Regions from separate parts of the Paenibacillus sp. TSA_86.1 genome, predicted to be linked through region 1. Evidence: riboswitches for the same ligand, from Rfam matches in the RefSeq annotation. Region 1 holds a riboswitch; the other holds the start of a gene.
The links. Region 1 has a riboswitch for cyclic di-AMP ahead of ACUTVW_RS25475 (ubiquitin-like domain-containing protein). Riboswitches for the same ligand answer to the same signal wherever they lie in the genome.
Positions count from the first base shown of each region.

Region 2: it holds a riboswitch for cyclic di-AMP, as region 1 does, so the genes downstream of both, ACUTVW_RS05030 (C40 family peptidase) here and ACUTVW_RS25475 (ubiquitin-like domain-containing protein) in region 1, are expected to answer to the same signal.

Region 1 is NZ_JBQZGE010000022.1:51,084-55,597, reverse strand. It holds gene ACUTVW_RS25485 (HD domain-containing protein) at 1-655, shown strand, start outside; gene ACUTVW_RS25480 (TatD family hydrolase) at 992-1,759, shown strand; cyclic di-AMP (ydaO/yuaA leader) riboswitch at 2,001-2,254, shown strand; gene ACUTVW_RS25475 (ubiquitin-like domain-containing protein) at 2,524-3,708, shown strand; gene rnmV (ribonuclease M5) at 3,864-4,409, shown strand; gene rsmA (16S rRNA (adenine(1518)-N(6)/adenine(1519)-N(6))-dimethyltransferase RsmA) at 4,414-4,514, shown strand, end outside.
Region 2 is NZ_JBQZGE010000001.1:1,078,227-1,082,740, reverse strand. It holds gene ACUTVW_RS05045 (glucuronoxylanase) at 1-764, shown strand, start outside; tRNA gene ACUTVW_RS05040 (tRNA-Leu) at 908-992, opposite strand; gene pelA (pectate lyase) at 1,189-2,142, opposite strand; cyclic di-AMP (ydaO/yuaA leader) riboswitch at 2,525-2,656, shown strand; gene ACUTVW_RS05030 (C40 family peptidase) at 2,662-3,126, shown strand; gene ACUTVW_RS05025 (carboxymuconolactone decarboxylase family protein) at 3,221-3,550, opposite strand; gene ACUTVW_RS05020 (hypothetical protein) at 3,715-3,933, opposite strand; gene ACUTVW_RS05015 (hypothetical protein) at 4,053-4,382, opposite strand; gene ACUTVW_RS05010 (xanthine phosphoribosyltransferase) at 4,481-4,514, opposite strand, start outside.

The DNA of each region.
Region 1 (4,514 bases):
TAAAGAGTCTGGCATGCATGCTGTAGAAGATTACCTGATGTCGCGCTACCAGATGTATTGGCAGATTTACTTCCATCCCGTGACGCGCAGTTCTGAAATTATATTGCGACAAATCTTCAAACGGGTAAAAGAACTTGTGAAGCAAGGTTTTCCATTCCATTTCATGGTGGAACCACTGCCAAAACTCTTTCATGGAGAAATTTCTGTTAATGAGTATTTGCAGCTTGATGAATCGTTAATTCAGACCGCTTTTATGCAATGGCGCAAGGAGGACGACTCTGTTCTGAGTGAGCTGTGCGAACGGTTTATGAATCGCAGATTATATAAGTATGTGGAGCTCGAACAGATGGATCTGGACATAATTGAAGAGATTCGAGAAGCTTTTGTACAAGCAGGGCTGAATCCCGAGTACGATCTTGAAATTGATTTTCCGACGGATAATCCGTATGATGTGTTTCGTCCAGATCAATCTACTGATAAGCAGATTCTTCTGCTTGATCGGCAGGACAAGTTGCACGAGTTGTCAGAAGTGTCCGATATTGTACGTTCGATCAGTGGACTTCATCTGGGCAAACATCATTTATACTATCCGCAGAATAAGGTGGATGCCATCCTTCATGAATTACCGTCCCATATACGCCCCTATTTTCTGTAACCATGAGTGATGCAGCGGGATGAAACATTTTGATATCAAAAGACTTTCTAAGAGAGCTATTTTACATGATACATTAATCTGCTTTAATGGGGAGGATATGTAGATCGACATAATTTTGTAATCTAAGCGGGTAAATATACAGTTTTGAACACCCTTTCTTAGCAAGATGTTGATTTGACTTTTTATTTTCCTTCTATATATAGTAGCTTGGATGTAAAAAATGAAAATAGTGAAATTGCTGTTGTCCCAAACAATTTTGATAAAAAAATAAATTTAAAGTTTAAATACAGAAATACTTGGATTCGATTTTTGATAACGAAGGGAGAAATAAAGAGAATGTTATTCGACACACATACACATCTGGATGCACCACAATTCGACGAAGATCGAGAGGATATGATTCAGCGGGCGGTGGATGCAGGGGTCACCCGCATGATTAATATAGGATTTAACCGGGAGACCATTCCAACAACGATGAAATTGGCTGAAACGTATGATTTTATCCATGCGGCTGTAGGATGGCACCCGGTAGATGCGATCACGATGCAAGAGGGTGACCTGGAGTGGATTGCGTCATTGTGCAAACATGAAAAAGTGGTAGCGATCGGTGAAATCGGTCTAGACTATCATTGGGACACTTCCCCTAAGGAGGTACAGCATCGCGTATTACGACAACAAATTGCATTGGCACGAGAACTGAATATGCCGATTGTCATCCATAATCGGGATGCTCATGAGGATATTGTGCGTATTTTGCGTGAAGAGAAAGCTGGTGAGGTCGGCGGTGTGATGCATTCCTTCTCAGGTAGCTGGGAAACGGCAAAAATGTGCCTGGATTTAGGATTCCATCTGTCCTTCGGTGGACCCATCACATTCAAAAATGCCAAGCAGCCTAAAGAGGTGCTCGCCAAGGTTCCGATGGACAGGTTTTTCCTTGAGACGGATTCCCCCTATCTTACACCTCATCCTTATCGTGGAAAACGAAATGAGACAGCGCATGTACGTCTGGTTGCGGAGGCAGCTGCGGAAATTAAAGGCATTTCGGTGGAGGAAATTGCTGCAATAACCACCAAAAATGCCATGGAACGTTTTGGGATTCGATAAGAAAACGAGTAAATCGGGTGAAAAAGGGAGTTATAGAGAGGTAATTTGCCCTTTGTATCAAATAAACGAAGAATATTACAATATTTTAACCAAATATTTAGAAAAACGTACTTGATCCGCGCTTTACAACATGCATCGAAACAGGATATCATCTTTTCAGTGAATTGTTGTGCGGAAAATTGGACAGATGTTCGGGGGATGAACAAAGGGACACTTTCCGATAAAACAACATTACTTTCATGAATCAATCTCGCTGAGTCTCCGTTAACGGAGAGCGGGGGAACCAATAGGGCTTAAACAGCGGTGATTCTAGCCGTTGCGCACCGTTCGCTGACCCAAAAGCAGCGCATCGTTCTGCGAAGCCGTATTTGATTTCTTCTTTGGGTCTCGGGGTGAATTCAAGGGCGTCCGCCATGAGCGGGTGACCTAAGATAGGGCGGCTCTCTTTCGCCCGAACCCGACAGCTAACCTCGCAAGCGGAAAAAGAGAGGCAACCTCGTGCATGAATTTCCGATATTCAAAATCATTCGGAAGCCACGAAAGGGTCTCTTACACTCTTTCTTTGGCTTTTTTTGTTTTGAATAAAAGAAACTGGCTCATCATACGGTAAGTATTCAGGATGGTGGCATCATGTTGCGAAGAGGGGTTCATGGTGCAGAACCGGTCATTACCTCTGATCTGTGTTCTGTAGAAAAATTGGTATAGTCGCGTCAAAGACATCATGCATTACTTTAGACGGCGAGGCTATGAAGGAGGACGGAGAAGTGGGCATATTCCAACCAGAAGAGACCCATGAGTCACGATCATCCAGTAAGTCTTTCGCGTTGCGGTGGAAGCATGAGAACTTGCGTCAAATGGCACTGATCGCGATATTCTCAATTGCGCTTACAATCATGATCTTGTTAGTCGTTTACGGTCAGGCCGGGAAGCAGGTATCACTGGTTATTGACGGCAAAGCTCAAGTGGTAGAGACTCGTACAGGAATGCTTCAGGAAATGTTGGAGGAGCAGTCAATCGCAGTCAGCCCTCACGACAAGGTATCCATGCCCATGAATGGGGCAATTACCGACGGAGACCGAATCGTTATTGAGCGGGCCGTTCCAGTTAACATCACGGCAGACGGAGACACCAAGACTCTGTATACAACCGATTCATCGGTACAAGATGTAATTCAGCAATCAGGTATTGAAGTTGCAAATCATGATAAAGTGTATCCAGCGCTCGGAACTGCAATCAAAGCGGAGATGAAGATTCGTGTAGTGCGTGTAACAAAGCATACAGTGGATGTGAAACAACCGATTGCATACAAAGTTGTTAAAACGGCAGACTCTAGTTTGTTCCAAGGGGATAACCGTGTTGTAGTGAAAGGCAAGGAAGGCACAATTGTGCAGCATATCGAAAAGGTATTTCAAGATGGAGAACTCGTCTCCAAAAAAATGGTCGGCAAAACGGTTGCTGCCAATCGTGTAGATAAAGTGATCGCGGTAGGTACAAAGGCGAAGCCAGTAGTGAAGGAGCCTGAAGTTCAATTGGTATCAGCCAAAACTTCAACCGCCGCAAAAACAGTAACAACGAACTCGAAGAAAACATCTGCCTCGGGCAGCAAGTTGATTACGGTCTCAGGGAATTCTTTTAAATATTCTAAAGTGCTGAAAAATGTTTCCATGACAGCCTACTCTTCTGAAGAGCCGGGTATTGGCACAAAAACAGCTTCCGGTACTCGTGTAACGGAAGGGCGCACCATCGCAGTTGATCCTAAGGTCATTCCAATTGGCTGGTGGGTTTACATCGAGGGCCTCGGCTTCCGTCGTGCGGAAGATACAGGCGGCGCGATTAAAGGCAATAAAATTGACGTTTATTATGATAGTGTGAAGCACGCCCTGAATTTCGGACGTAAAAAAGGCAAAACGGTTTATGTAATTGGTCCTGTGAAGCCGGAAGCGAACTAAATTCGTTTTACTTTGAAATGGGAATGCTATAAAATAGTTGCATGAATGATTCATGCGGAATATGCGGCGGAGGGGTCTGAAATCAGTCTCCTCCGCCGTTTGGCAGAGAAGAGGATATTCCTCTTCTTTTTGCGTTAGAAAGGAAGAAATGGAACATGATAAAAGAAGTTATTGTTGTGGAGGGTCGTGACGACACGGTAGCGATTCGCCGGGCGGTTGAGGCTGATACAATCGAAACCGGTGGCTCTGCCATTAATCAGCGTATTCTAAAGCGAATCGCACTTGCTCAGGAAAGACGTGGTGTCATCATCCTGACGGATCCGGACCATGCGGGAGAACGTATCCGCAAAATTATTGCCAACAGGATCCCTGGCTGCAAGCATGCTTTCATTCCAGAGGCAGACGCGACGCGTAAAGGGGATATCGGGGTAGAGAATGCTTCACCGGAGGCCATTCGGCATGCGCTAGCCCGTGTACACACGTCCTATGAAGGTGCACCTAGTCTAATTGATTGGGAGGATCTGATTGAAGCAGGATTAATCATACATCCGCAAGCAGCGGCACGTCGTATGGAGATGGGCAACTTGCTAGGCATCGGGTATTGTAACGGCAAGCAATTCCACAAACGACTGAGTGTATTTCAAATTACAAGAGAAGAGTTCTCCACTGCATTAGCGCAAATTGAACGTGAAGGATTGTGAGCATATGAAGGACATGGAGCAAACCATTGAAATAGCAACACCCAAACGAACCAAAGAAATTATTCACAAGCATGGATTCTCTTTCAAGAAAAGTTTGGGTCAGAA
Region 2 (4,514 bases), on a different contig from region 1:
TCAAAAACATATCTGACCCGATTCTGAATGATCCACAAGCGCTTGCTAACATGGACATTCTGGGAGCACATTTGTATGGAACACAGTTCAGCAACTTTGCCTACCCTCTTTTCAAACAAAAGGGAGCCGGCAAAGAGCTCTGGATGACTGAGGTGTATTATCCAAACAGTGACAACAATTCGGCTGATCGCTGGCCAGAAGCATTGGATATCTCCTACCACATGCACAATGCAATGGTTGAAGGCGATTTCCAAGCCTATGTATGGTGGTACATCCGCAGATCATATGGACCAATGAAAGAAGATGGTACGATCAGTAAACGTGGTTATAACATGGCCCACTTCTCCAAATTCATACGCCCAGGCTATGTCAGAGTTGATGCTTCCAAAAATCCGGACACAAACACTTTCGTATCTGCATACAAAGGCAACAACCGAGTGGTTATCGTAGCCATTAACCGTGGTACCTCTGCGGTTAGCCAAAAGTTCGTGCTGCAGAATGGCAATGCCTCCACGGTGTCTTCTTGGGTGACAGACGCCAATCGGAACTTGGCAAGTCAATCCGCAATCAATGTATCTAACCGAGCCTTTACTGCACAGCTTCCAGCGCGCAGTGTAACCACTTTTGTAGCTAACCTCACAGGTACAAACCGTATTTCGGAAGAGGACATTGCCTCCGAGTTTGAAATTGAACTTCCATTGACGGATATGGAGACTAACGTTGACACTGACGTTACGCCTGCTGTTGAACCCGTGAATCAGTAAAATACAAACCAAGCCCTCAATTCCTTACATGCTCATGTGGCACGTAAGGAATCGGGGGCTTTTCTTCAAGAGAAGTATTCCAGAATCAATTCGAATAAAAAAAGGTTCCTTCAGAAGTTAATCTGAGGAACCTTTTTATTCGATGCGGTCGAGAGGACTCGAACCTCCACGGGGGGTTAGCCCACACGGACCTGAACCGTGCGCGTCTGCCAATTCCGCCACGACCGCATATATTTTGTCTCTCCAATTATTATCGGCGACAAGAAATAATATATCACGCGTGCTTTGACCTGTCAATACATAAAAATAAACAAATACGTGCGAACCGAATACGTAGTCGGTTCGCACCCCTTGGGCTTGCCTGTGATGAAGCTATACATAACCGTTGGTGATGTGTTATTCACTACTGTCCAGAAAAGATCTTTTACAGCTTGGACGGCCAGTTGCCGTACCATGCATAACCGCCTCTTCTTTCCTTTTCAATATCACTCAGCTTATATTTCACGACGCCATCACGTCCAACAAAGATAGGTTTGTCCGTACCGAGTTCATAGAAACGCGCCCAGATCGGTGATGCACTCGAATCAGCAATGATTCGGCTGTCCCCGTTCCCACGCTCATACCGATATCCTGTAATTTTCACTTTGTTAAACCAAGCTTCGGCACCTTTGATGGATGCAGTGATTCTCGAATTAGCCGATCTTGTTTTCAGAAACTTCACAATATTAACACTTTCACCTGCCGTCAGTGACGGCACTTCATAGATTCTCGCTCCTGCAGGTCTCAGTGAACTGGAATCATGCTGCTGTCCCCAAGCCGTTAACTTCCCACCGGATACCACCTGGGTGTTCAGGATGGCGTCCACTCCTTTAGAAACCGCATTTTTACTACGATTTGCGAGTGAACTGTCGATAAAGGAAAAGTTCCCCTTACGTGCTGCGACTTCATCGAGCATGTACATCACATTAATCATTGCATCATCATTATAAGTAATATGTTTATGATAACCGGAACTTTGATAGACTTGTGGCCAGCCGCCATTGGAATATTGCATGTTAAGCAAAAAATTAATGCCTTTGATTGCAGCAGCCGAGTATCGCTGGTCATTTGTTTTCTTGAATTCAGTTGCAAGTCTTCTAATTTCTGAATATGTAGCTTTATTATCAATTGTTGACTTAGCCCATTCACCTGACGTCTGACTATAATCTTTTCTCCAGCCACCATCCGGGCGCTGATTTTTCAAAATATCGGACAAACTCGCTGTTGTACCAGAGGCATCTGCCGCCGATACGGTTGGTGCAGGAAGAACGGCCATTCCCGCGACGGAAAACACCATTGAACATGCCAGTACAAATGTTACTAATTTTTTTGCTTTCACTCAATAACACTCTCCCCAATTCACAAATTTGATTACTCCCTCATAATAATTCCAATGAAAACAATTTAAATACAAATTTTGTATTTAATAATTGTATGATATGCAATAAACAAACATTTGTCAATATATGCAACATCCTATATGTATTTTCTTTAATTTAACATAAAGGAGTACCCTTTTAGCTCTTGACAAGCTTGTTTAATATCCACACTTGTCTCCCATGAAACACTAATGACTTTTTTGTAATCTTTTCAGCCCTTTTTAAACATAATTATGACTAAAAACGATAATTCCGCTAACATTGACGTTAAAAGAAGGGCTTTAAATAGGTTTGACAATTACGTATTTATGCAATATAGTTTCAAATAGTTACAAAAACTTAATTATTCATTTGCCGAGTTTCAGGATTGAAAACGGGGGAACCATTTTGGGTGAATTATTCTTATACATAGGAAATATAGGGAACCTTCTACCGAACCCTTAGCTAACTCCGTAGGCATCGAAGGGAGAACATTGATTTTGAAAAAACTGATTATTTCCATTTTTGGAGCTGCTGTACTATTTACATCCGGAGCAACAAGCACAGAGGCAAGTACAATTAATACAATGGTTAACAATATGACAGGCATCCCGTATAAGTGGGGCGGCACAACCATGGCTGGCTTCGATTGTTCCGGGTTTATGAGATATCTTTTTAACAAATACAGCATTGAATTGCCACGCACGTCGCAACAACAAGCCAAAGCAGGAACTCCGATATCCAAAGCGAGCATTCGTACAGGAGACCTGGTATTTTTCAACACAACGGGCAGAGGCATCTCACATACAGGCGTTTACATTGGCGGAGGTCAATTTGCTCATGCTTCCACTAGCAAAGGTATCAGCATCACCAAGTTGTCTAACCCTTATTTCAATGATCGTTATGTGACAGCAAGACGCGTTACAGGTCAATTTATGTATAACAAAATGTTGGGTAAAATCTAAGAAACCATTCCGATCTACATCCACATAAGCAGTTACAATAAAAGGGAGGCTCCGGTTTAAACCGGAACCTCCTTTTTATTGTAACATCGTAAGACTACTGCAGCGCCTTCTGCACCCTCATTGCTCCCTGTGACAGAGCATGTCCGCCGCCCACTGCACCAGCGACAGCTACGGTCTCCATGATCTCCTGATCGGTCGCGCCCTTGGAACGTGCCTCTTCTACATGATAGAACGTGCAGACTTCATTATTAGCAAACAAACCGATACCTAGCGCAATTAACTGCTTGGTCTTGGCATCAAGCACACCCGGCTGGAAGCACTCACCCGTGAACTCATGATATGATTTCACCACATCGGGGAGAACATCGCTTAATGCGCCAATCTGATCCTTATACGCATGAACTTTATCATTCATCAATGTCATGACTTGCAGCACACCCTCTCGGCTGTAAACACAGCGATTATTTCCACTGTACCTATCTTCCCACGCCTGTGTCGCAATTATGCCCAGCCTTGATGGTAATTCCAAACATTCGGTGTTGAAAATATTCTCTTTGGAGAAGATTTCCGGTCACGTGAATCCGTTATTTATTCACTTAAAACACTTTGACGAGGCTCACTGAACAACTGATAACGGTAAGACCGATCCAGCTTCACAACACGGCGATTCTGCCTGCGTATAAGTACTTGCCCATCATCCCAGGCAACCACGATACCCGTTACGTCATTAGACTCCAGCTCGTCCCGCACTACTCTTACCTTCTCCCCTGACAAACGCAGGGCATCCAACTCTGTATCACTAATCATGTCTCTAACTCCCATACTCAAATTTCTTTACAAAAAGAGACCTAAATGAAAAGTCATTTAGGTCTCACGTGACTGTATTGGACTGTCATGTCATTCGAAAAAATGTCCCGACTGAGAGTTTACCGCTGCGCGTGCTCTTTGCTGTCGTTCTTCTCGAACCAAAAATCAAGCACTTTGGCGGACATCACACGTTCTTCAAGGTACTCCACTTGGTGCGGTGTAAATTGTTCTTTCCAAGAGAAGGACAACTCTTCACACAAGCCTACAATCGTCAGCAATTCTGACCAGGCAACATAGCGTTTGTACCAGAAAAATTGAGGATGTTCAATCATATAGGGATAAAGGTCATCGAATTCCGTATGTTTACAATCCAGGGCACGTTCAAAATGAACTTTCGATTTCGCCAGCTTATCAATAAAAAATTGGTCTGTTGCCGGTTGGTTCCCCATGTTGTTGCCTCCTCTCCCTAACATAACCCCATTATAAATGAAATCGACGGCCATGCAAAGCCATAGTTGAAAAATTAGGCCCTATTTCCTTCAAAAAGTCACATTTCATTATCGTCGAATTGCACGGTGCCA